Pelobacter seleniigenes DSM 18267: one gene and its partner. The protein of the gene in region 2 interacts with the protein of the main gene of each other region in a pairwise test. Links are inferred from orthologs where the notes say so. Each region holds a gene or a part of one and is shown on either strand. Other genes may lie near its edges.

What was found. The genes of interacting proteins can lie anywhere in the genome.
Region 1: the proteins of rlmN (region 2) and ftsZ interact in binary tests that used the Escherichia coli proteins (3 or more experiments, as listed by UniProt). The link is inferred for Pelobacter seleniigenes DSM 18267 from one-to-one orthologs.

The regions. Positions count from the first base shown.
Region 1 is NZ_JOMG01000004.1:129,327-135,686, reverse strand. The notes cover bases 1,540-4,473. They hold ftsZ (cell division protein FtsZ), read right to left. Parts: upstream 3,632-4,473; coding sequence 2,447-3,631; downstream 1,540-2,446. Other genes in these bases: ftsA (cell division protein FtsA), read right to left, coding at 3,775-4,473; N909_RS24875 (response regulator), read right to left, coding at 1,540-2,115. Outside these bases: more of N909_RS24875, read right to left, coding at 1-1,539; more of ftsA, read right to left, coding at 4,474-5,004; N909_RS0117565 (cell division protein FtsQ/DivIB), read right to left, coding at 5,020-5,868; N909_RS0117560 (D-alanine--D-alanine ligase), read right to left, coding at 5,880-6,360. UniProt on the Escherichia coli protein: Essential cell division protein that forms a contractile ring structure (Z ring) at the future cell division site. The regulation of the ring assembly controls the timing and the location of cell division.
Region 2 is NZ_JOMG01000004.1:474,855-483,150, reverse strand. Bases 3,222-6,125 are described here. They hold rlmN (dual-specificity RNA methyltransferase RlmN), read right to left. Parts: upstream 5,248-6,125; coding sequence 4,195-5,247; downstream 3,222-4,194. Other genes in these bases: N909_RS0119140 (XTP/dITP diphosphatase), read right to left, coding at 5,897-6,125; ndk (nucleoside-diphosphate kinase), read right to left, coding at 5,442-5,855; mtnP (S-methyl-5'-thioadenosine phosphorylase), read right to left, coding at 3,222-4,022. Also shown: N909_RS0119180 (purine-nucleoside phosphorylase), read right to left, coding at 1-250; N909_RS0119175 (response regulator), read right to left, coding at 234-758; N909_RS0119170 (tetratricopeptide repeat protein), read right to left, coding at 795-1,553; N909_RS0119165 (hypothetical protein), read right to left, coding at 1,571-2,071; N909_RS0119160 (PfkB family carbohydrate kinase), read right to left, coding at 2,220-3,134; more of mtnP, read right to left, coding at 3,144-3,221; more of N909_RS0119140, read right to left, coding at 6,126-6,499; rph (ribonuclease PH), read right to left, coding at 6,496-7,233; N909_RS0119130 (N-acetylmuramoyl-L-alanine amidase family protein), read right to left, coding at 7,220-8,296.

The DNA of each region.
Region 1 (6,360 bases), 350 kb from region 2 along the record:
GAATCCGCGATGTTTTTTAACGGTGCCGAGAACCGTCGACAAGCCGAGGCCGGTCCCATCTGCCGCTCCTTTGGTGGTAAAGAACGGATCAAATATTTTTTCGATTGTTGCGGCGGACATCCCGCAACCGGTATCTTCGATCCCAAGCCGCACAAAATGCCCCGGGGTCGCGTTAAACCGGTCCGGAATCTGTTCCTGCTGCAGTTCAATCCGTTTAAATGAAATTGTCAGGGTGCCTTTTTCCCCCATGGCATAAACGGCATTGGTGCAGATATTGATAATCGCTTCCTGAAGTTGATTGGCATCAGCGTTCACATAGATTGTCTGATCCTTGAGTTCGATGTGGGTATCAATCTTCACCGAGGAAGGAAGGGTTGATCTTAACAGCTGCAGCGTCTCGGCAAGACATTTGGAAAACTGGACCGGAAGGAAGCGGGGCGGCTCCTTGCGGCTGTAGGTCATGATTTTTCTGACCAGGTCACTGGCTCTCTGAGCCGCGATGAACGCATTGCGCAGATGCTCCGTGCCGACAGTATTCCGCTGCATCTTGAGTTGAGCCAATTCCAGGTTGCCGAGGATAATCGCCAGATTATTATTGAAATTGTGAGCAATTCCACCAGCCATAGTGCCGATGGTTTCCATCTTCTGCGACTGCCGCAGCTGGAATTCCAGTTCGGCCTCACGGGTCACATCCCGCAAAATCAGAATCAGCCGGCCGGCATCCTTCTTGTCACGGGCCAGGGGGGACAAGATCAATTCTTTCTCCAGGGTCGCCTGATCCGTTCCCGTAGCGCTGAACCGACCGGTCCAGGACAGCTCGTTGTCAATGGCCGCCCGAATGGAAGAGGCCTGATCGTTGGGGAGAATTGCGTCCCCAAGCTCAAATATCCCTTTCCCCAACAGCTCTGCAGACGATTTTCCGGTCAGACTCATCAGCCCCTGATTGACATAATCGATAGTGCCGTTTTTCCCTGCAATGGCAAGACCGAGAGGGCATTCATCGAGAGCCGCGACCAGTTGCCCGGATTGGCGATTGAACTGATCGCGCAACCGGGCCGCCCGGGCATAGAGATAAGCTCCCAGCAGGCTGATGGCGGCCAGAATTGCCACGCCGAGCCTCAATGAATGGACATGGGAAGCCATCAGTCGGGGCATGGTTCCAGGCGGCAGCCGCTCCAGCAGAGTCCAGCGTTGCTCAACTGATTGCGGCGCGACTTCTTCAATGCGGGGGTTAAAGAGGAATTGGGCGCTATTGACTGACAGAAAGGCGGAGAGCCTCTGCTCACTGAAAAAGTAGCCGCGGGGTGAGGCATTAATCTGTGCCCACAGGTCCGGTTCTTCTGTGGCCAAATTGAACTCCCGCCGTGTCGGCAGCATGAAGCCCCACTCTTTTTCCTGAGTGGGCCCCTTGAGATAGAAGCCTTCTCCGTTAATGAGCTGAACCTGCCCCTGACTGGTCGGAAAAATATCGTTCAGCCCTTGCAGCAGGTTTTCAGCCAGGTAGTTTAACACCAGCACTCCGGCAACCTGATTGCGGGTGTCGATGAGCTTCATAGCCACCCGGATCATCGGCTTGTAGGGGAGTTCGATCGCTCCATTTTCTACGCTCAAGTCCAGGGGGGAAGCATAGAAAACCCCCGGGGGTAAGGCGATGGCCTGCCGGAAGTAATAGCGTTGCGATTTGTCCTGCAGTTCTTCATCCCCAACAATGACCGCCTTCCCCGGCAGGGCGTTCACCCTGATCACTTCCATACCGTCCGGGGCTAACAAACGGATCTGGTCGTAATGGTGGCGCAGGTTGACAAAATCGCTGAAACGGGTTTCCAGATTGTGGCGGGCAACGAAGGAGGGGCTATCGAGATAGGTCCTTAAAACGCTGCTGGACGAAAGCAACGCAAGGTCACCGGTTAAGTCGTGCAACTCTTTTTTGAGGTAAAATTCACTGAGATCAAGATTCCGGGTCAACTCGGCCTTGAGTTGGATCAGCTCCTGGCGATAGAGGGAATTGTATAATCCCCAGGTGCCCAAGCCGATCAGAACCAGGCACACCCCCCAAATCATCGCAAACCGTTTGATCCATGGGTCGTCGTTTCGTCGTTGAAACTGAAACGCCATGTTCCCTCCCATCAGAACAATATAAGAGCTTCCCTTGAATGATCAGGGCGTAGCAACAGATCGCCGTGGAACATCCGTTCCTCTCACCTGGAGAACGGCCAAGTGGGCATCGAGCAGACAAGACGCTTATATTAAACCATTGCACAGAAAAAAAGAAAAGGGGCCACAATGGCCCCTTGGACGAGGGAGTCGTCGGGAGTACATAACAATGTACAGACTGCTGTACATCTGCCGGGCGGAGAACCGGCGTTCATGACAGAGGCAATACTCTTTCAATGCATCTGCAAGGCAGTGCAGAAAATAACAGGATCGATGTAAAAAACGGGACGAATCAATCAACCCGACGTCTGAGAAAGGTCGGGATATCAAACTGCTCGTCGTCAACAAACAGATCACGCGGCTGGCTGGGCAGATCGCGGGTCCTGCGGCCGTAAGGGACGCCGGTCGGTTGTTGATTACGAATATGGGTCGGGATGTCAAGATCGATCTTGCTGCTGGCCTGGGCCAACATCTGGGCACGTTGATCAATGATGTCGGAGACCTTCTTCTTTTCTTCCTGAGGGTCGCCGAAACCGGTCGCTATCGCGGTGATCTTGATGTTATCGCCAAGGCTTTCGTCGATGACCAGACCGACAATGATATTGGCGTCTTCGTGGACTTTTTCATGAATGATGGTGGAGGCTTCTTCAAATTCTTCCATGGTCATGTTGGACGAACCGGAGATATTGACCAGCACACCCATGGCGCCGGAGATATCGACCTCTTCCAACAACGGGCTGCTGATGGCACTGTGGGCGGCTTCGGCAGCGCGGCGTTCGCCTTCGGCCATACCGATCCCCATCATGGCCATACCGCGGTTACTCATGACGGTGCGCACGTCGGCAAAGTCGACGTTGATCAGGCCTTCGGTGGTAATCAGATCTGAAATCCCCTGCACCGCCTGCCGCAGCACATCGTCGGCGGGCTTGAAGGCATCCAGGATGCTCATGTTTTTACCAGCCAGGCCGAGCAGGCGATCGTTGGGAATCACCACCAGCGAATCAACCACCTCACGCAATTGGGCGATCCCTTCATCGGCGCGCTGCATGCGTTGCCGACCTTCCCGGGAGAAGGGTTTGGTCACCACCCCAACGGTCAGCGCCCCGGCCTCTTTGGCAGCCTTGGCAATGACCGGTGCGGCACCGGTTCCGGTCCCACCGCCCATCCCGGCAGCAACAAAGATCATATCGGCACCGGTGAACAATTCGACCAGGCGGGACAGGTCCTCCTCCGCAGCCTGACGACCGATTTCCGGATTGGCGCCCGCTCCGAGCCCTTTGGTCAGTCCGGAACCAAGCTGAATTTTCATGGACGCTTCGCTTTTGCGGAGCGCTTGTGCATCGGTGTTGGCCGCAAGAAATTCGACCCCGTCGACCTTGCAGCGGATCATGGTGTTAACGGCATTGCCTCCGCCACCACCGACGCCGATCACTTTGATTCTCGCAACCTGATCGAGATTCTCTTCAAACTGAAACATGACTCCCTCTTGATTAGGCATAATGCCCTCCCCTGTTGCTGTGTTTCCGGTTTCTCCGCGACCCCGAAAACTGGTTATATACAAGTTACTATAAGTTACCAAAATTCAACTAAATAGACAAGTAATTATATAATAATTATTTATCAGAAAAACTCACTGAACCATTCCTTCATCCGGCGTGAAACCCGCTCAAACAGGTTGGCATCACCCGCTTTGAAGGTCTGCACCTTGGTGTTCATGCTGCCATGCTTGACCAGGCCGACTCCGGTGGCATAGATGGGCGAGGCAACAACATCAACCAACCCACCGATATTCAAGGGTTTTCCACGCCGCACCGGAAGATTGAAGACCTGTTCGGCCAGCTCCGGCATCCCCGGCAGAATGGCACTGCCGCCGGTGATGACCACGCCGGAAGCGATCAGATCCTCGTAACCGCTCTTGATAATCTCCCGGTTGACCAGGGAAAAGATTTCTTCCACCCGCGGCTCAAGGATCTCGGCCAGCAGCTGCCGGGACAGAATGCGTGGTTCGCGCCCGCCCACCGAAGGGACTTCGATGGTTTCATCCTTGCCGACCATGGAGGTCAGGCAGCAGCCATAAGCCTGTTTGATCTTCTCAGCTTCCGCCATGGGGGTGCGCAGGCCGACGGCGATGTCATTGGTCAGGTGGTCGCCGCCGATGGAGAGGACCGAGGTATGCTTGATCGCCCCTTCCGAGAAGATGGCGATGTCGGCGGTTCCGCCGCCGATATCAACCAGGGCCACCCCGAGCTCCTTTTCATCCGGGGAGAGCACCGCCTCGCTGCTGGCCAGTTGCTCCAGAACGATATCGGCGACATCCGCCCCGGCCCGGTTACAGCTCTTAATGATATTCTGGGCGCTGGCCACCGCACCGGTCACGATATGGACCTTGGCTTCCAGGCGGACCCCGCTCATCCCCAAGGGTTCGCGGATGCCGTCCTGATCATCGATGATGAATTCCTGGGGCAGAATATGCAGAACTTCGCGGTCCATCGGTATCGCTATCGCTTTTGCCGCATCGATAACCCGCTGCAAATCTTCGGTGGTGACCTCGCGGTTCTTGATGGCAATCACCCCTTGGGAATTGAGCCCCTTGATGTGACCGCCGGCAATTCCTGCGTAAACCGATTTGATCTCGCAGCCGGCCATCAGTTCAGCTTCGCGAATCGCTTTCTGGATTGCGGCGACAGTACTTTCAATATTGATGACCACACCTTTGCGCAATCCCTTTGACGGGCTGGTACCGATACCGACAATCTCCAGACCGTCCTCCGTCATGTTGCCGACAATGCAACAGATCTTGGTGGTCCCGATATCCAGGCCGACGATCAAATTTTCAGTTTTCTTGCTCATGACACCCCCTTGGTATCAGCTTTTGGCCGAAGTTTTCGACCGTTGTATTCGAACAATGACTTTTTCATCAACATTGAGATCTATGTAATCGAGGATCGGCAGCTTGGGCTGCAGCTGGGCATAAATCTGTTCCAGGCGATCGATCTTCCTGGCAAAATGGTCCCAGCCCAGCTTAATGGCGACGCCGCCGTTCATGGTCAACAGGGTCAGACCGTTTTCAGCGGTCCGGTGAATTTCCGAGACCTGTGCCAGATTGAGGGTCTTGCGTTGCTTCAGATCGGCAATCAGCGTCACAATCTGCTTCAGCAACTGGGCATATTCAGTTTCATGCTGCTGGGCACGCTCATAATCGAATCCCGTCACCACCGGAAAATCCAGTTGGTCGCTGCTGTCCAGGACCTTGAAAATCTCGCCATGGTCATCAAGGTAATACAGGTAGCCGAGGTTGATAATCGCCACCGGCTTACGTTCAACCAGGGTAATTTTGACCTGGCGCGGAAAAATCCGCTGCACCCGGGCTTGCTTTACCCAGGGGTTTTCCTCGATTTTGTGCCCGATCATGCCCAGATCCAGGCTGAAAGTATTGACCCCGGGCTCAATATCCGACAACAGCACGATCTGTTCCCGAGTCAGCCGGGTATTGCCGGTCACATCGATAGTGTCGATGCGAAACATGTCCGAAGCCATCAGCAGCTGGACCAGGAAGAACCCGCCCACCACCACTAAAGCGGCGCTGAACAGGGCCACCCCGACACGTAAAGCGCGATGCAGGAATTTACGCACTTCGAGGGGCTTGCGCTCCTGCTTGCGGCGATTCCTGCGCACTTTCCTGGTCTTCTGTTGATGACTTTTCAGATCACGCATGGTCTCAACTCTTATTTGTCCAGATCCGCGTCGTCCAACAACATTTCAACCAGCTGCGGAAAGGCGATCCCCGCGGCCGCAGCGGCCTTGGGCAGCAGGCTGGTTTCGGTCATCCCCGGAATGGTATTGACTTCGATGCAATAGTATTCACGCTCCCGCAGCATGAAATCGACCCGGGCGGCACCTCGACAACCGAGGGCCCGATAAGCGGCTTCGGCGGCCCGCTGGACCTGCTGATAAACTTCCGCATCAATGGGTGCGGGCAGCAGATAGGCGGTATCGCCGGAGAAATACTTGGCCTGGTAATCATAAAAACCGCTCTTGGGAACGATCTTGATGATCGGCAGGGCTTTGCCATTCAGCACCGATACGGTCAGCTCATCCCCGTCGATGAAATCTTCCACCAGCACGGTTCCGTCGAGTTCGGCAGCAGCAGCAATCCCCTGCCGAAGCACGTCTGCGGTCCGGGCGATGGTGATGCCGATGGTCGAT
Region 2 (8,296 bases):
AGCGACCGGACCAGACCAGCACGGGACAGTCAAATAACCTGCCCGCATACAGGTGTCCGGCATGGCCCGCCACCCGGGTCGGTGGGAAGCCCGGCAACTCGGCATAGTCGATGACGATAAAATCGGTCAACTGTTCGACGATAGCGCCGAACCCGGAACCAAGCACCAGGCACCATTCGGGGCGAAACCCCTCAAGCCGGCTGTGCACCGCTTGGGCCGCCGGGCTGATATCGTCAAGACAACTTATCATTGAGCAGGCTATCAATCCGCGCATTGAACTCATCCGGGTTGAATGATTTGCTGGTGAAATCATCGGCACCGGCTTCAATCGCCTTGAGCTTATCAATTTCCTTGCGATGGACTCCACTGATACAGAGAATCTTGATCTCGCGAAGTTTGCCATCGGCACGGATTTTTTCTATCAGATTGAAGCCGTTCAGATCAGGCAGATTGACATCGACAATCAACAGATCAACTTTGTTGCGCTGCAATGCCTCCCAGGCCTGGCGGGCGCTTTCGGCCATCAGGATATGAGCCTGGCGATCGGCCAGCAGATCCGAGATCAATTCCCGGAAAAACCGGGCATCGTCAACCACCAGAATATTCGGGATGGCCGCCCGGGACCGAGCTTCATCGGCACCGTTGGCGATCGCAAAACGAACGCCGCATTTCGGACAGGTGACCTTGGCGGCAGCCAGAGGACGGTCGTTGGTTTTGATACGATAGCGGGCCTGGCATTCAGGGCATTGAATGATCATCTGACCACGCCTCCCAGAAAGAAAACAGCATCAGATTCAAAGCACATCCAGAGCATCCTGCAGATCTTTTGCTTTCTGTCCCCATTCGGACAACGGGGCCACGTTAATGATCGCTTGCAATTGTTTCCTGGCATCCTCAGTGGAATGCTTTTTGATCAACAAGGTCGCCAGTCGATAACGGGCCTCCAGATACTGCGGAGCAAATTCAACAGCTTTTTCCAAAGACTTCAGTTCCAAATCCGGTTTGCCAAGGGCATGGTAAACATCGGCCTCGTGAAAATAGGCCGGGGCATAACGCGGGGCTATCCTGGCGGCCTCCTTGAAGGCAGCCAGCGCGTTGACATAATCTTTTTTCTGCAGGTAAGCGTACCCTTTGCCGGTAACCGCAATGTGCACATTTAAAAACAACAGATTATTGGCCGCTTTGTCGAAATATTCGATGGCCTTGTCCCACTCTCCCATATCCAGATAAAGCGAAGCCAGATTGTTTTGGTAGCGCGGATTGTCCGGTTCCAGTTCCAGTGCCTTGAAATAATGCTTCTCAGCCTCTTGATAGGCTTGTTTCTGCTGATAGGCCTGCGCCAGCGCAACTTGAATGGAGCTGCTGTTCGGTTCCAGTTTGACCGCGGTTAACAACTCCTTCAGAGCATAAGTCGGATTATTGCTCTGCAGATGTGCTATGGCCAATTTATAATGCATATCAGCCTGATGCTGTTTTTCGACTTGTGTTGTCGCCGCGCAGGAACAAAGCAGGCAAACACAGATCAGCACCAGGGTTCTTTCGATTCTTCTCATTTCGGTCCTCCGACAGATTACATGGCGCCGAGAAAACGTCCCAGGCTCGCCAGACTTTGGGACTGAAGCAATGCGCTATCATAGTCGCTGCCAGCAGAATTTTGCGCCACCGCCTTTCCGGCCACAGCAGCTTTTGTGCGGGATGGCCTGCAAATCGGCAAGGCTTTCCAGTAATCCTGCTTCTTCTCCAGAGATTTCAGATGGAAATCCGTTTCAGTAAGAGTAAACCCCATGGATTCTACGAAAAAAATCCCCTCTTCATATAGCTGTTGAGCTTTATCGCTGGTCACTTCGCCTTTTTGAGGGACAAAAAAGATGGAACTCCCACTCTCGACGAGATAGAAGGCAATCAGTACCAGGCTCTTCTGGCCACTCGAGGCCAGGATCAGATAGGCACTGCACAGCTGCGGGGGGAACCCTGCAAAAGCCAGCTGAACATTGCTGGACGCAGCATGAAGGTGGGTTATCTTTTCAGCCGGAAGGTTCAGACTGGTCAAACTTTTGTGCTGGATAAACATCAGTCTCCTCCGTGAACGGGGTCAGGGAAAGGGTCTCCCGGAACGTCTGCAAACAAAATCCATAATCTTTCAGGGCCGGCCAGCAGCGACCGCCCGGCGGCGTACAGCGGTTGCTACCGTGCGCTCCCCCATCGCCAAGCCGCGGGCGTTATCCGTCCAGGTCAGCAAAATCGGTCAATAGTTTAATTTTACGGTAACGATCAGAAATATCCCGGTGGTCGAGCTCCTTCAGGCGGTCAAGGCTGAATTTTTCAACGGTAAAAGACGCCATAACCGTGCCGAACACCGTCGCTTTGCGCATATTTGCCTCATCCAGGTTCCGCGTGGCTGCCAAATAGCCGACAAACCCGCCGGCAAAGGTATCGCCAGCGCCGGTCGGATCAAACACTTCATCCAGTGGATAAGCCGGCGCCGCAAAGGTCGATCCTTCCGAAAACATCAGAATGCCGTATTCCCCACGCTTGACCACCAGAGTCCGGGGCCCGAATCCGCGCACGATCTGTGCCGCTTTGATCAGATTCGGCTCTTCGGCCAATTGCCTGACTTCCGCTTCATTAATAATCAGGATATCCACTTTCCCCAGGGTGCGAATCAGTTCTTCACGTTTGCCATCGATCCAAAAATTCATGGTATCACAGGCGATGAATTTCGGGTTTCTGACCTGCTGCAGAACGTCCAGTTGCAATTCCGGATCGATATTGGCAAGGAAAACATATTCAGCATCCCGGAAATTTTCCGGCAGCTGCGGCTTGAAAGATTCGAACACATTAAGCTGGGTGTCCAGGGTGTGGGCCTCGTTCAGGTCATATTCGTAGCGCCCTTTCCAGCGGAATGTCTTACCCGGGCTGGTCTGCAGGCCACTCAGGTCAATATTGCGGCTGGTCAGGAAATCGATATGCTGCTGAGGGAAGTCTTCGCCGATCACGGCCACCAGCTGAACATCGGTAAAAAAACTCGCCGAGGTGGAAAAATAGCTGGCCGAACCGCCCAGGACATCATCCGCCTCACCAAACGGGGTGGTGACTGAATCAAAGGCAACACTGCCGACAACAAGGATGCTCATGGTTTGTCCTTACCTGGAAACATATTTGCCGATAATCGGTTCCAACGCCTGCAGCGTTTCCTCCGGAATCAAGCGGTTATCGGTCATGATGGCGTATTTTAAAGCCTCAGCGCAGGCGCAACTGCGTTGCGAGCGTTGGGCAACAATCTTTTCAACAGCGGTCTTGATGATATTGCGCGCCGTGGCCACATTCTGCTTGATGATGGCGATGACCGCCTCCACCGAAACATCGTCATGGCCATCATGCCAGCAGTCATAGTCAGTGGCCAGGGCAATTGTGCCATAGCAGATTTCCGCTTCCCGGGCCAGGCGTGACTCCGGCAGGTTGGTCATGCCGATAATGTCAACGCCCCAGGAACGGAAAATGTTCGATTCGGCCCGGGTCGAAAAGTTCGGCCCTTCTATACAGATATAGGTTCCGCCGCTATGAACCGTTGCACCAACCTCCCGGGCTGCCGCAACCAGCAGTTGGGAAAGATCGGCACAGACCGGGTCGGCAAACTGAACATGCCCGACAACGCCGTTGCCGAAAAAGGTCGAAGCCCTTTTTCCCTGGGTACGATCGAAAAACTGGTCCGGAACCACAATATCACCCGGGACTATATCCTCACGCATACTGCCAACGGCCGACACCGAGATAATCTGTTCAACACCAAGTTTTTTAAGGCCGTAGATATTCGCCCGATAATTGACTTCCGAAGGAAGAAGTCGATGCCCGCGACCGTGGCGGGGGAGAAAGACCATCCGCGCCGAACCAAGCCGGCCGGTAATAAAAGCATCGGAAGGCGCTCCGAAGGGGGTTTCCATCGTCACTTCCTGGACTTCGGTCAGCCCTTCGATCTCATAGAGACCGCTTCCACCTATAACACCGATCACCGGTTCCTGCATAATTAAATGTCCTCTCTGTAAAAAATGAACACACACAATCTATAATAGTGAAGACTCGGCCCTCATCGGGCCAAGGCATATTTTTTCTGCAAGCATCACCTTGCCCAAAACGCCAACGTCAGACCTGGCAGTTCATAACCGCGCCTCTGCCCGCTGGCAGCAGCGGCGCTCATCATCCCGAGACCCTGTTGACCTTGACTCCTGCCAGCTGACCTTTCAGTTGGCCACAAGCCGCGGCGATATCCTGCCCTTTACTGGCCCGTAATGTAGCAACAATGTTGCGCTGCAGCAGATAGCTCTGAAACTCTTTCACCGCAGCTTCGCCCGGTGCTTTAAATTCACTCCCGGGATGGGGGTTGAAAGCAATCAGATTGACCTTACAGCGCACCCCGTGCAGCAAGGAAACCAGCCGCTTTGCATCGGCGAGGGAATCGTTGACCCCGTTGATGAGGATATACTCAAAGGTGACCCGTTGGCGGGTTTCGACTGCGAAATCCCGACATGCGGCCAGCAACTCAGCCAAAGGATATTTGCGGTTGACCGGCATCAACTGGTCACGCAGTTCATCCGTGGTGGCATTCAGCGAAACCGCCAGGTTCACCTTGATACGGTGACCTAATTGGCGAATCTCCGGGACCAGGCCGCAGGTGGACAGGGTGACCCGTCGGGTGCCATAACCGAGGCCGTCGTCAAGATAGAGGATCTCCAATGCCTGCACCACATTATCGATGTTGTGCAGAGGCTCCCCCATTCCCATCAGGACAATATTGCCAACCGGCCCATCTTCCTGCGCAGCACAGACCTGATTGACGATCTCGGCCGCTTCCAGATTGCGAACCAGGCCGAAAGTGCCGGTCATACAGAAGCGACAGCCCATGGCACAACCAACCTGAGTTGACAGACACAGGGTAGCTCGCCCCTCTTCCATGGGGATTCTGACCGCTTCAACGGTTTCACCGTCAGCCAGTCGGAATAGATACTTCCTGGTTCCATCCTGACTATCCTGAACAGCTTCCGGGCGACACCGGGAAATAAAAGCGCTTTTTGCAAGTCGCTTGCGAAAGTCCTTGGCAAGATCCGTCATCTCTTCAAAATCATAGACATGCCGCTGGTAGATCCAGCGCAGCAGTTGCTTGGTGCGGTACTTTTCCTTGCCGAGTCGAGCCAGGAATTCTTCCAGCTGCTGCCGGGTCATGCTTTTTAAATCTACTTTTTCCGAACTCAATAAAACCTCTATGTCCAGCGTCCCGATTGGATGGCCATGATGAAAGATGGCCATAGGATACGCCGATGAAAGAAAAACGCCCTCCGGAATTCTACCGAAGGGCTTGCCGGCTGACAAGGTCATTGTCAGCAAACCTGAACCTTACCCACCCGGTTTCAGCAAGGGCTGGGAAAGATCCACAACAAAAGGAAAGGTTAGAGTAATTCCAGCCCGTTAAAAAAGTAGCCCAATTCGAAAGCGGCGGTTTCCGGGGCATCGGAACCATGGGTGGCATTTTCACCGATAGAGGTGCCGAATTCGTTGCGCAGAGTCCCTTCAGCAGCCTCGGCCGGGTTGGTTGCCCCCATCAGCTCCCGCCATTTCAGAATCGCGTTGTCCGCTTCCAGGGCCATGACCAGGCACGGGCCACTGCTCATGAAGTCGGTCAGTTCTCCGAAAAAGGGTCGTTCTTTGTGAACAGCGTAGAAGCCTTCGGCTTCAACCTTGCTCAGATAAAGTTTTTTCAAACCAACAACCTTGAATCCCTCAGCGTAAATCCGGGCCAGAATTTTGCCGGCGTCCCCGGCGGCAAAAGCATCAGGCTTAATAATTGCGAACGTTCTTTCCATGGTATCCTCCGGAAGAAAATGGGTAACATCCTGTCACTAAATCAATCCTGTTGACCGGCCAGCTCGCGCAGCAGGGGGATGACTTGGCGTAACGCATTGCCCCGGTGACTGATCCGATTTTTAATGTCGAGGGGCAGCTCCGCTGTGGTCTTGCCGTATTCGGGAACCAGAAACAGCGGGTCATAGCCAAAGCCCCCGGCGCCTCTTTTCTCATGCAGAATGATTCCCGACACCGTCCCGGTAAAAGTTTCGCACCGACCGTCCGGCCAGGCCAGGGCCATCACACAATGAAAGGCCGCCTGTCGCTCATGATCAGGCAGCGACGCCATCGCCTCAAGCAGTTTGCGGTTATTGGCCTCGTCGTTACCCTGCTCTCCGGCATAGCGTGCGGAATGAACTCCGGGTGCGCCATCCAGACCGGACACCACCAGCCCGCTGTCATCGGCCAGGGTCAGCAGCTGACTGAAGGCCGCCATCTCCCGGGCCTTCTTGCAGGCGTTAGCGGTAAAAGTATCACCATCCTCCACAACCTCAGGGGGATTCTGCAATTGATCAAGACCGATAATTTCAATGGGACAATCTGCCAGCAGACTGCGAATTTCCTTTAACTTGCCGGCGTTGCCGGTGGCCACGAGCAATTTCATGAGAGCTGCAGCGCCTGTTTCTGCAACAGGGCCAGATCGGAACAGCCCTGCAGCGCCAAGTCCCGTAACAGATCGAGCTCCTGCAAAGAAAAGGGCTCCTCTTCTGCGGTCCCCTGCACCTCGACAAACTTTCCGGAACCGGTAATGACAAAGTTCATGTCAACATCGGCAGAAGAATCTTCTGCATAGTTCAGATCCAGCAGCGGTTGCCCGCCGACAATCCCGACACTGATGGCGGCGACACTGTCCAGCAGCGGAATACTTTTCAACTGGCCAGCATCGACCAGACCGGCAAGCGCATCGTGCAAAGCCACATAGGCCCCGGTAATCGAAGCGGTCCGGGTTCCCCCGTCGGCCTGCAGTACATCGCAATCGATCTGGATGGTTCTTTCGCCAAGGGCCTTGAGATCGGTGATCGCCCGCAATGAGCGGCCGATCAGCCGCTGAATTTCCTGGGTCCTTCCCGACAACTTACCTTTCGCAGCTTCGCGCATGGAGCGGGAATGGGTTGCCCGGGGCAGCATGCTGTATTCGGCGGTCACCCAGCCCCTCCCTTCGCCGCGCATAAACGGGGGCACCCGTTCTTCAACGGAAGCATTGCACAGGACTTTGGTTTCGCCGCAACAGATCAGCACCGAGCCTTCTGCATATTTGGTAAAATGACGTTGAAAATCGATCGGGCGCAACTGATTGGCCGGCCGTTGATCGTTGCGCTCGAATTTATTTTGCTGCATTCTGCTGCTCCTTCATTTGCATGGCGTAATTCTTGATTCCATTAAAAATAGCTTCAGCTAATTGTCGTTGGTATTCAGCATCTTCCAGTTGTTTTTCCTCAGCGGAATTACTCAGATAACCAAGTTCGATCAAAACGGTCGGCAGGTTGCCCTGGCCGAGGGACAACCGATTCGACGGATAAATCCCCTGCACCTCGACAGCACTTGACCGCAGCGCCAGGGCCACTTGTGAGGCCAGGAGAAAACTGTGGCTTCTCACCTTGACGGCATCATCTTCGGCGCCGGATTTCGACGTCGGTTGCTCCGGGCGGATAAACAGATTGACCCCATGAATCAATGGGGAAAAGGAGGATTGTGCGTGGAGCAGAATCCAGGCATCGACATCCTCTCCGGACGCGGCTTTGAGCCGTTGGTCCACGGCCAGTTCGTAATCGCCGTCGCGGCTGAGATAAACCGGAATGCCCAGCTTCATCTTCAACTGCTTGGCCAATTTTTCGGCCACTGCCAGGTTCAACTCCTTTTCCTTATAACCGGACGCTGCCAACACCCCGGTATCCAGCCCGCCGTGCCCCGGGTCCAGGGCCACCGCCCTGATCAAAGGTCCGCTGGCCGCTGGTTTGCGGTTGAGCAAAAACGAAAACAGCTGTTCAAGACTGTTCTTTTTTTCTTCCGGAACGCTGTCTGCGTCGGGGTCCAGATTACGGAAATAGACCGGCTGTCCGGCCAGTTGGGAGAGCTGATTGAGGATGAAGCTATCGGTCACGCGCAAACGCCCGTCAATAAAGCGGGGTTTGTCTTTCAGCGGATAGAATTCATCTCCGAGCTTCATGTAGCTGCTGGCCGGGGAGATTTCAGCCCAACCTCTGCGCGTCTGGATCTTGAAAGTATGGTCAATGGAATTCCAGTGGCCTTTCAGACCGACGACATCAAGGGCGTCTTCAATGGCGATATAAGGAACCCCTTTTTGCTGATAAACATCTTCGATGCGCAGCGGATCTTTCCCCCGCAACCCCATATCCACTGCAGCCTGAGCAACGCCAGGCAACACCCCTAGGCCGAGAAA